DNA from 2 places in the Microbacterium sp. KNMS genome. Region 1 is predicted to be linked to the other one. Evidence: predicted binding sites of a transcription regulator. Region 1 holds the regulator's gene; the other holds the start of a gene.

Region 1 (4,407 bases):
AGCGAGCCCGTGAAGTGGCCGCCGATGAGGTGCTGCTCGAAGCCCGCCGGCTCCCCCGTGTGCACGAGGTAGGGACGCCCCGAGATGTCGACGACGGCCTGTGCCAGCGCCTCGTCGAGCGGGACGAGGGCGTCGCCGTAGCGCGAGATCCCCGCCTTGTCGCCCAGCGCCTCGCGGATGGCCTGCCCGAGCACGATCGCCGTGTCCTCGACCGTGTGGTGCGCGTCGATGTGGGTGTCGCCGGTCGCCTTCACGGTCAGATCGGTGAGCGAGTGCTTCGCGAACGCCGTGAGCATGTGGTCGAAGAACGGCACGCTCGTGTCGATGCTGCTCCTGCCCGTTCCGTCGAGGTCGAGCTCGAGCTCGATGCTCGACTCGCTCGTGGAACGGGTGCGGCGCGCGGTACGGGTCATGCTCCGATTCTACCGGCGCGACCCGACCGGGCTCCTCGCGCGCTCAGCGGCCGATCTCGGCGAGCGCGTCGAGGAAGGCGCTCGTCTCGTCCTCGGTCCCCGCTGTCACCCGGAGGTGTCCGGGGATCCCGATGTCGCGGATGAGCACGCCGCGGTCGTAGAGCGCCTGCCAGGTCGCGTGCGGATCCTCCACGCCGCCGAACAGGACGAAGTTCGACCACGTCGGGTACACGGTGTAGCCGAGCGCCTCGAGCGTGGCCGAGATCCGGTCGCGCTGCTCGACGATCTCGTCGACCATCGCGAGCATCGTGTCGGCGTGACGCAGGGCCGCGGAGGCCGCCGCCTGGGTGAGCGCGCTGAGGTGGTACGGGAGGCGGACGAGGCGGAGGGCGTCGACGACCGCGGGGTCCGCGGCGAGGTAGCCGACGCGCGCGCCCGCGAAGGCGAACGCCTTGCTCATGGTGCGCGAGACGACGAGCCGGGGCCGCCCGGGCAGCAGCTGGAGCGCCGACGGCACGTCGCGGGGTGCGAACTCGCGGTACGCCTCGTCGACGATGACGATGCCGTCGGTCGCGTCGTAGACGGCCTCCACGACGTCGTTCTCGAGCGGCGTCCCTGTCGGGTTGTTCGGTGCGCACAGGAACACGACGTCGGGCCGGGCCTCCGCGACCTGCGCGGCCGCGCTCGCGGGCGTGAGGGAGAAGTTCGCCCCCCGCTCCCCCGACACGAACGTCGCGCCGACGCCGCGCGTCAGCAGCGTGTACATCGAGTAGGTGGGGGCGAAGCCGAACGCCGTCCGCCCCGGTCCGGCGAACGCCTGGAGGAGGTGCTGCAGCACTTCGTTCGAGCCGTTCGCGGCCCAGATCTGCTCGGGCTCGAGCCCGTGCCCGAGGTACTCCGCGAACCCCTCGCGGAGCGCCGTGAACTCGCGATCCGGGTAGCGGTTCACATCCCGCAGCGCGAGGGCCACCGAGTCCGCGATGTCGTCGGCGACCTCGTCGGGGATCGGGTGCGTGTTCTCGTTGACGTTCAGCGCGACAGGCAGCGGCGCCTGCGGAGCGCCGTAGGGCTGCTGTCCGCGGAGGTCGTCGCGCAGGGGGAGGTCATCGAGAGAGACGGTCACCCGTCCATGCTAGAGCGCGCGACGGACTCACTCGCCCGTCGAGTAGGCGGCGGGGATGGCGATCTCCTGCCCCGCGGCGATGTCGCTCCCCGGGAGCTGGTTGAGGTGCAGGATCTCGTCGACGACGTCGCGCGGGTCCGCCTCGGGGGCGACCGCCTGCGCGATGTCCCACAGGGTGTCGCCCGCCATGACCGTGACGGTGTCGAAGGTGCCGACAGGCGCACTGTCCTCGCGCGAGGCGAGGGCCGCGCCGCCGCTGAGCACCCCGAATCCGATCGCCGCGACGAGCGGAGCCGCGGCGAGCGCGGCGAGGACCCGGCGGCCGCGCACCGTGAGTCGGAGGCGGGTCGAGCGTGCCGGAGCGGAGCTGGTCGTGCGCATGGCGGTTCCTTCCTGTAGATCACTTCGAGTCCGCCTGCTCGGCCGGGAGAGACGGACCCGAAGTGATGTTCCGAACCTATCTTCGATGTGGTCGCGGTGTCAAGAACTCTCTTCGAACAGGTTTCGCGACTTCTGCGAGACACGCTCGAACAAATCTCCCGGAATCCCGTCGAGATCCGCTAGCGTCGTCCTGACGGGACCACCACATCACGCACCTCCGACATTCGAGCGGGGCAGCGAAGGAGCACGACATGACGGATGCGGGCACGCGCGAGGAGAAGCCGCGCACGCGGCGGCGCAAGAACCTGAGCGACAAGCAGCTGGCCATCCTCGAGGTCATCCAGCGCTCCATCCAGCACAACGGCTACCCGCCGAGCATGCGCGAGATCGGCGACGCGGTCGGACTGAAGTCGCTCTCGAGCGTGACGCATCAGCTCGGGCAGCTCGAGCTGAGCGGCTACCTGCGCCGCGACCCCGGCAAGACCCGCGCGATGGAGGTGCTCATCGATCTCCCGGGCTCGGCGGCCGAGAACCCGGCCGACTCGGGCCCCGCGGTCGGCGACGCCGCTCTCGTGCCGCTGGTCGGCCGCATCGCCGCCGGCGTCCCGATCACGGCCGAGCAGCAGGTCGAGGAGATCTTCCCCCTCCCCCGACAGCTCGTCGGCAAGGGCGAGCTCTTCATGCTCAAGGTCAGCGGCGAGTCGATGATCGACGCGGCGATCTGCGACGGCGACTGGGTCGTCATCCGGTCGCAGGGCACGGCGGAGAACGGCGACATCGTCGCGGCCATGGTCGACGGCGAGGCGACCGTCAAGACGTTCCGTCAGCGCGACGGCCACACCTGGCTCCTCCCGCGCAACTCGGCGTTCGAGCCGATCCTCGCCGACGACGCTGTGGTCCTCGGCAAGGTCGTCGCTATCCTGCGCGCGGTCTGACGGCGCACACGAGGAGGGCGGGAGCCGGTCGGCTCCCGCCCTCCTCGTGTGCCGGGAGCGAACCGGCGGTCAGGAAGCCGCGGTCTCGCGCAGCGCGACCCCGGCTTCGCGCAGCACCGCGAGCACCGTCTCGTGCTCGTTGAAGGCGTAGAGGTGGATGCCGGGGGCCCCGCCGGCGAGCACCTCGCGCGCGAGGTCCGCCGCGTAGGCGATGCCGATCTCCCTGCGGCCCTCGGGGGTCGGCTCGACCTCGAGCGCGATCGACAGCTCCGACGGCAGGGGCTCGCCCGTGAGCTCGAGCATGCGCGCGAGCTTGGCGGGAGAGGTCACGGGCATGATGCCGGGGAGGATCGGGATGGTCACGCCCGCGGCCCGGGCGCGATCGACGAAGCGCAGGTAGTCGTCGGCATGGAAGAAGAGCTGGGTGATCGCCGCCTCTGCGCCGGCCGCCTGCTTCGCGAGGAGCGCATCGAGGTGCTCGAGCGGATGGCGCGAGCGCGGATGCCCGTTGGGGAAGGCCGCGACGAGCGTGCGCGCACGCGGGGCGCGGTCCACCCGCACCGCCTCGGGAACGCCCGGGATCGTCGTCTCGCCGTAGGGAGCGCGCTCGGCCTGCACGCGGTGGATGAGCTGGACCAGCTCGGCCGAGGTGCGCAGGTCGCCCAGGAACGCGTCGTCCTCGTCCTTCCCGGCGGGCGGGTCGCCGCGGATGGCGAGGAAGCTGAGGATGCCCGCGTCGAGGAACTCGCGGATGAGGGCGCTCGCCGTCGCGTAGTCGTTGCCGACGCACGTGAGGTGAGCGAGCGGCTCGACGTCCGTGTTCTCGCGGATCCACCGCAGCACGCGCAGCGACGCACCGCCCGTGGAGCCGCCCGCGCCGTACGTGACGGAGAGGAAGTCCGGTCCCGCGGCGGCCAGGCGGCGGATGGTCTCCTCGAGAGCCGCGGTGCGCGCGGGCGTGCGCGGCGGGTACAGCTCGAACGAGAACGGCGTGGCCGACGTCGCCATGTCCCTCCTCCGTGCTCTCCGGTCGCCGCGGCGATCCCCTGCCGCCGCATCCGGCCTCTCCTCTCCCGACCGTAGTCGCCCGCGCGCGGGCGCGGGAGCATCTGTGACGCTCCGTGTCGGAACGTCGCCGGTTACCGTGGAGGACATGACGCAGACGCTCCCGTTCGGCTCGTGGCCGTCGCCCATCGCGGCGTCCGACATCGCGGGGAACTCCCCGCGCCTCGGCGACGCGCGGTTCGTCGGGGGCGACGTGTGGTGGGCCGAGGGCGTCGCGGCCGAGCGGGGGCGCACAGCGGTGCTGCGGGCGAGCGACGGCGCGAGCGTTCTTCCCGCGCCCTGGAGCGCGCGGTCTCGCGTCCACGAGTACGGAGGCGGCGCGTGGACCGCGGCCGACGACGGCGCACTCCTCTTCGTCGAGCAGTCGGATCAGCGCGTGTACCTGCGCACGGCCGATGCGGAGCCCATCCCGCTCACGCCCGCTGGCACCGGCATGGCGTTCGGCGACCTCGTCCTCGCGGAGGGCCGACTGTGGGCGGTCCGCGAGACG
Region 2 (4,407 bases), on a different contig from region 1:
CGTCCGGGTCGACGTGCAGCACGGCGACGCGGTGCACGTCGATGCTCGACACGGCGGCCCCGCCCCCGAGGGTGACCGCGACGGTGAGGACGAGCGATGCAGCCCAGAGAGCGAGGAGTCTGGTCGAGGGAAGCCCGCGCATGTGCGCCGCAAGCCGTTCGATCCATCGCCATCCCGACACGCCATCCGCTGGAGCGGACAGCACTGGATCGCCCTCCGATGCCGCGCTCTGCGTGTCCGCTGCCGCACCAGGCTGCGCCGACCCGTCCGCCGCGAGCGAAGGGGATGCAGCCGCGACGCCCTCGTCACCCGCGGTGTCGACTTTCGCGGCCCGGGCCGCACCGTCGAGTTCCGCGAGGCGGGCGAGTGCGGCGGCGCGCGTCGCGCCGTCCGCCCCACGCCCGAAGGCCTGCTCGCGAAGGAGTCGCAGTTCGTCGTCGGTCGCGGGAGCCATCCCGCTCATCCTGCCATCGCGCGCGGGTGGCGCCGCGGGCCGCTAGGCGGACAGGCGGTCGAGTTCTGCGATCTCCTCCGGCGCGAGCTCGAGGCGTCCGGCGGCGAGGAGATCCGCCACCTGGTCGACGCGCGACGCCGACGCGATCGGGGCGACGACGGTGGGGCGCGACCGAAGCCACGCGAGCGAGATCGTCGCGATCGACACCCCGTGGGCCTGCGCGATCCGCTCGATGCCGTCGATGAGCGCGAGGTTCTTCTCGGAGATGTACTCCTTCGCAGCGCCCGCACGCGGAGAGCCGGCGTCGGCCGCCGAGCGGTACTTGCCCGCGAGGAAGCCCTTCGCGAGGGAGAAGTAGGGCAGGACGCCGAGGTGGAACTCCTCGGCGAGAGGGAGGATCGTCTGCTCGATGCCGCGCTCGACGAGGTTGTAGTGGGGCTGCACGGCGACCGGGTCAGGGGCGCCGATCTCGCGCGCGATGCGGATCCACTCGCGGATGCGCTCGGGCGTGTAGTTCGAGATCGCGGTGTACTGAACGAGGCCGTCCTGCACGAGCTCGCCGAACGCCGCGACGGTCTCCTCGAGCGGCGTCGACTCGTCGTCGAAGTGCGCGTAGTAGAGATCGATCGACTCGACGCCGAGGCGCTCGATGGACGCCTCCGCGGCGGCGCGGACGTTGGCGGCGGAGAGGCCGCGGAAGTCGGGGTGCTGGCTGACCTTCGTCGCGACGGTCACGCCCTGCGGCTTGCGATCGGCGAGCCAGGCTCCGATGATCCGCTCGCTGTCGCCGCCGCTGTTGCCGGGAACCCACGCGCTGTACGAATCGGCCGTGTCGATGAAGTCGCCGCCTCCTTCGACGAAGGCGTCGAGGATGCGGAACGACTCGTCGCGGTCTGCCGTCCACCCGAACACGTTTCCGCCGAGATTCAGGGGGAAGACGTCGAGCTCGCTCGTGCCGATCCGTGCCATGGTGCCTCCAGTCGTTCGGTGATCCGGCTTCCAGGCTATGAGCTGTCGGATGGCCGGGGCGCGGATCGCGGGGAGATCAGCGGATGCTGCGGCTGCGTTCGCGGGGGAGCGGCGTGCGATCGTGTGCGAATGAACTCGAAGAAAACTTCTAAAAACCCTTGCGCGACCAATCGAACAGAACTACCATGGAGTCATGTCGAGGATGACATCAGCACTCAGCGAGAGCCTGGCGGCCCTGCGTGCCGACGTCGCTGACCTCGATGTGGATGGTCTCGCTCCAGACGAGCTGAGGGCGCTGACCGATGTGCTCGGCGCCCTCCGGCGGAGCGTCGATGCGTCGCTCGCCGCGGCCTCGGGAGAGATCGCCCGGCAGTCGCGCCGCGAGCTCGGCAAGGACGGGTTCGCGCGCAGGCAGGGGTACTCCTCGCCGGGCACCCTGCTCTCGGCCACGACGGGTGTGACGACGGGCGAGGCTGCTCGGCTCATGCGCGTCGGCGAGGCGATCGCGCCGCGGATGAGCCTCGTCGGGGAGCGGCTGCCCGCGAAGCACCCGCATGTCGCCGAGGCGCTTCGGGCCGGCGCCCTCGGCCTCGCCGCAGCGGAGGCCATCGTCGGCATGCTGGACCGGGTGGTCGTGCGCGCCGGCACGGCGGCCTGCGACGAGATGGAGTCGATCCTCGTCGCGCAGGCCCCCGGGCTCACGAGTGACGAGCTGCGGCGCCTGCTGCTCGATGCCGAGATGCGGCTCGATCCGGATGGCGCGGAAGACCGAGAGCAGGATCGCCGCGATCGGCGCATGCTCGCGTGGCGCACGGAGCGCGACGGCTCGGTGTCCTTCACGGGACGCGCCGACCCCGAGACGGCGGCGCCGATCGTCGCGCTGCTCGACGGCATGGTGACGCAGCGGATGCGCGCGAACGAGCACGAGCCCGACGAGGCGCGGCGCGATCGCCGCACGCGGCTGCAGATGCAGATCGACATCCTCGCCGACGTCGCTCGGCATGCTCTCGGCTGCACCGCCATCCCGACCCGCCCCATCGCCACGATGGTCGTGCGGATGGACTACGACACCTTCCGTGCGGCACTCGATGAGCAGAACGGCGACGCGTCGGGCGGCGGCATGGCGACCATCGACGGAATCGAGCAGCCCGTGACCGCCAAGGCGGTGCGGCGCATGGCGGTCGATGCGCAGATCATCCCGTGCGTGCTCGGCGGCAAGAGCGAGATCCTCGACCTCGGACGCAGAGAGCGCCTCTTCACTCCGAAACAGAAGCTCGCGATCTCCATCCGCGACGAGGGGTGCGCATTCTGCGGCGCCCCGCCCGGGCACGCTGTGGTGCACCACATCGAGTGGTGGTCGCGGGGAGGAAGGACCGATCTCGATAACGGGATCCTCCTGTGCGTGGCCTGTCATCATCGGATCCACGACGACGGATGGGATATCCGCATCGAGGGCGTCGGGGTCGACGCGGTGCCGTGGTTCATCCCGCCGCCCTGGCTCGACCACACGCGCACGCCGCGTCGTGGCGGGCCGACCCGGTACCGGGTGGCCTGCTGATCGGCGGGCCCTAGGCTGGAGTCATGAACAAGAGCACCATCTGGACAGTCCTGGGCGTCATCGCCGCGGTCGTCATCGCGTGGTGGCTCGTGAACATCCTGTTCTCGGTGATGTTCTGGATCTTCAAGCTCGCGGTCGTCGCCGTCGTGGCCGTGGTCGTCTTCTTCGTGCTGCGGTCGCTCGTGAGCTCGCGGCGCGACTGAGCACCGCCGAGCCCGGAACGCTCAGCGCGGGAAGAGCGCGCGCAGCGAGAACCAGCGCTCGTCCGCGCTGATCGAGAGCGAGCCGCCGTACCGCTCGACGGCCGCCTCGATGTTGCGCAGACCGTAGCCGTGGCCGGCCTCGCGCTTGCGTGAGACGATCCGGCCATCCGAGCGCTTCACGATGCCGTCGAAGGTGTTCTCGACGCGCAGCATCACGAAGTCGTCCTGCGCGAAGAGGGCGACCCGCACGAGGCGCTCATCGGCGTCCGCGATGCGCTTCGTCGCCTCGATGGCGTTGTCGAGGGCGTTCCCCAGCACCGCCGTCACGTCGAGCGGGCTCATGAAGTCGAGCAGCCGGCCATCCGCCACGTACGAGACGTCGACCCCGTCCTCGTTGGCGCGCAGGCGCTTGCCGGTGAGGACCACGTCGACCACGCGGTTGCCCGTGCGCACCTGTGCCCCGTAGTCGCGGATGGACTCCTCGAGGTCGTCGAGCATCCGCTCGCGCAGCCCCGGATCGGTCTCGGCCCGCAGGGCATCGAGGTGATGCTTCATGTCGTGGTACTTGCGGCTCACCTCGTCGATCGCGCGTCGCGAGAGCTCGTACTGGTCGTGCTGGCTCCGGAGCAGCTGCGACATCGCCTCCGCGTCGCGCCGGGTCTGCATCTCGCGGCGCACCTCGTGCTGCACGTAGAGCGCGATGTAGCCGCAGAGGTCCACGAGCGTGCGGATGTAGAAGATCTCGGGGCCGAGACGGCTGCTGAACGGGGTGTTGGCGTTGGCGAAGCTGAGGTTCGAGATCCCGAAGGTCGCTGCGGCGATCGCCAGCGCGCTCACGAGCTCGCGCCATCCCACCTCGATCTCCGCTCCGCGCGTGAGATGCCGGCGCTCGGCGAGCCAGGCGAGCACGAGCACGCCGCCGTAGACGAGGGCGAGGAATGCCGCCCGCGCGACGCCCTCCGCGTCGGGCAGGTAGAAGCGCTCGAGCTGCCAGTGCAGCGAGGCGACGAACTCGGCGAGCACGAACGCCCGCGCTGTCAGGTACCCCGCCGTCACCGCGGTGATCCGCAGCGACGCGAACAGGAGCGCGAACATCGTGAGCGCGGCGCCGAGCATGCCGGGGATCCACAGCGCGAGAGGGAGGGTGTCTGCCCACAGCTGCAGACCGACGAGAGCCGCGAGCCCGGCCAGGGCGACGCCGACGGTCGGGAGCCACCGCATGC

What was found. Region 1 encodes LexA, which represses DNA repair genes until DNA is damaged. Its sites were predicted from a motif close to TCGAACANNTGTTCGA; they were not measured.
Region 2: ACWXWW_RS13200 (DUF222 domain-containing protein) is a predicted target of LexA. The motif match lies at 1,559-1,574, and genes of this name have one in related genera.

Annotation. Positions count from the first base shown of each region.
Region 1 covers NZ_JBSQBP010000001.1:24,878-29,284, forward strand. The annotation lists gene hisB (imidazoleglycerol-phosphate dehydratase HisB) at 1-413, opposite strand, end outside; gene ACWXWW_RS00135 (histidinol-phosphate transaminase) at 457-1,536, opposite strand; gene ACWXWW_RS00140 (LysM peptidoglycan-binding domain-containing protein) at 1,564-1,917, opposite strand; gene lexA (transcriptional repressor LexA) at 2,169-2,852, shown strand; gene ACWXWW_RS00150 (methylenetetrahydrofolate reductase) at 2,922-3,860, opposite strand; gene ACWXWW_RS00155 (alpha/beta hydrolase family protein) at 4,006-4,407, shown strand, end outside.
Region 2 covers NZ_JBSQBP010000021.1:17,379-21,785, forward strand. The annotation lists gene ACWXWW_RS13190 (hypothetical protein) at 1-454, opposite strand, end outside; gene ACWXWW_RS13195 (aldo/keto reductase) at 497-1,423, opposite strand; gene ACWXWW_RS13200 (DUF222 domain-containing protein) at 1,617-2,981, shown strand; gene ACWXWW_RS13205 (hypothetical protein) at 3,005-3,184, shown strand; gene ACWXWW_RS13210 (GHKL domain-containing protein) at 3,206-4,407, opposite strand, start outside.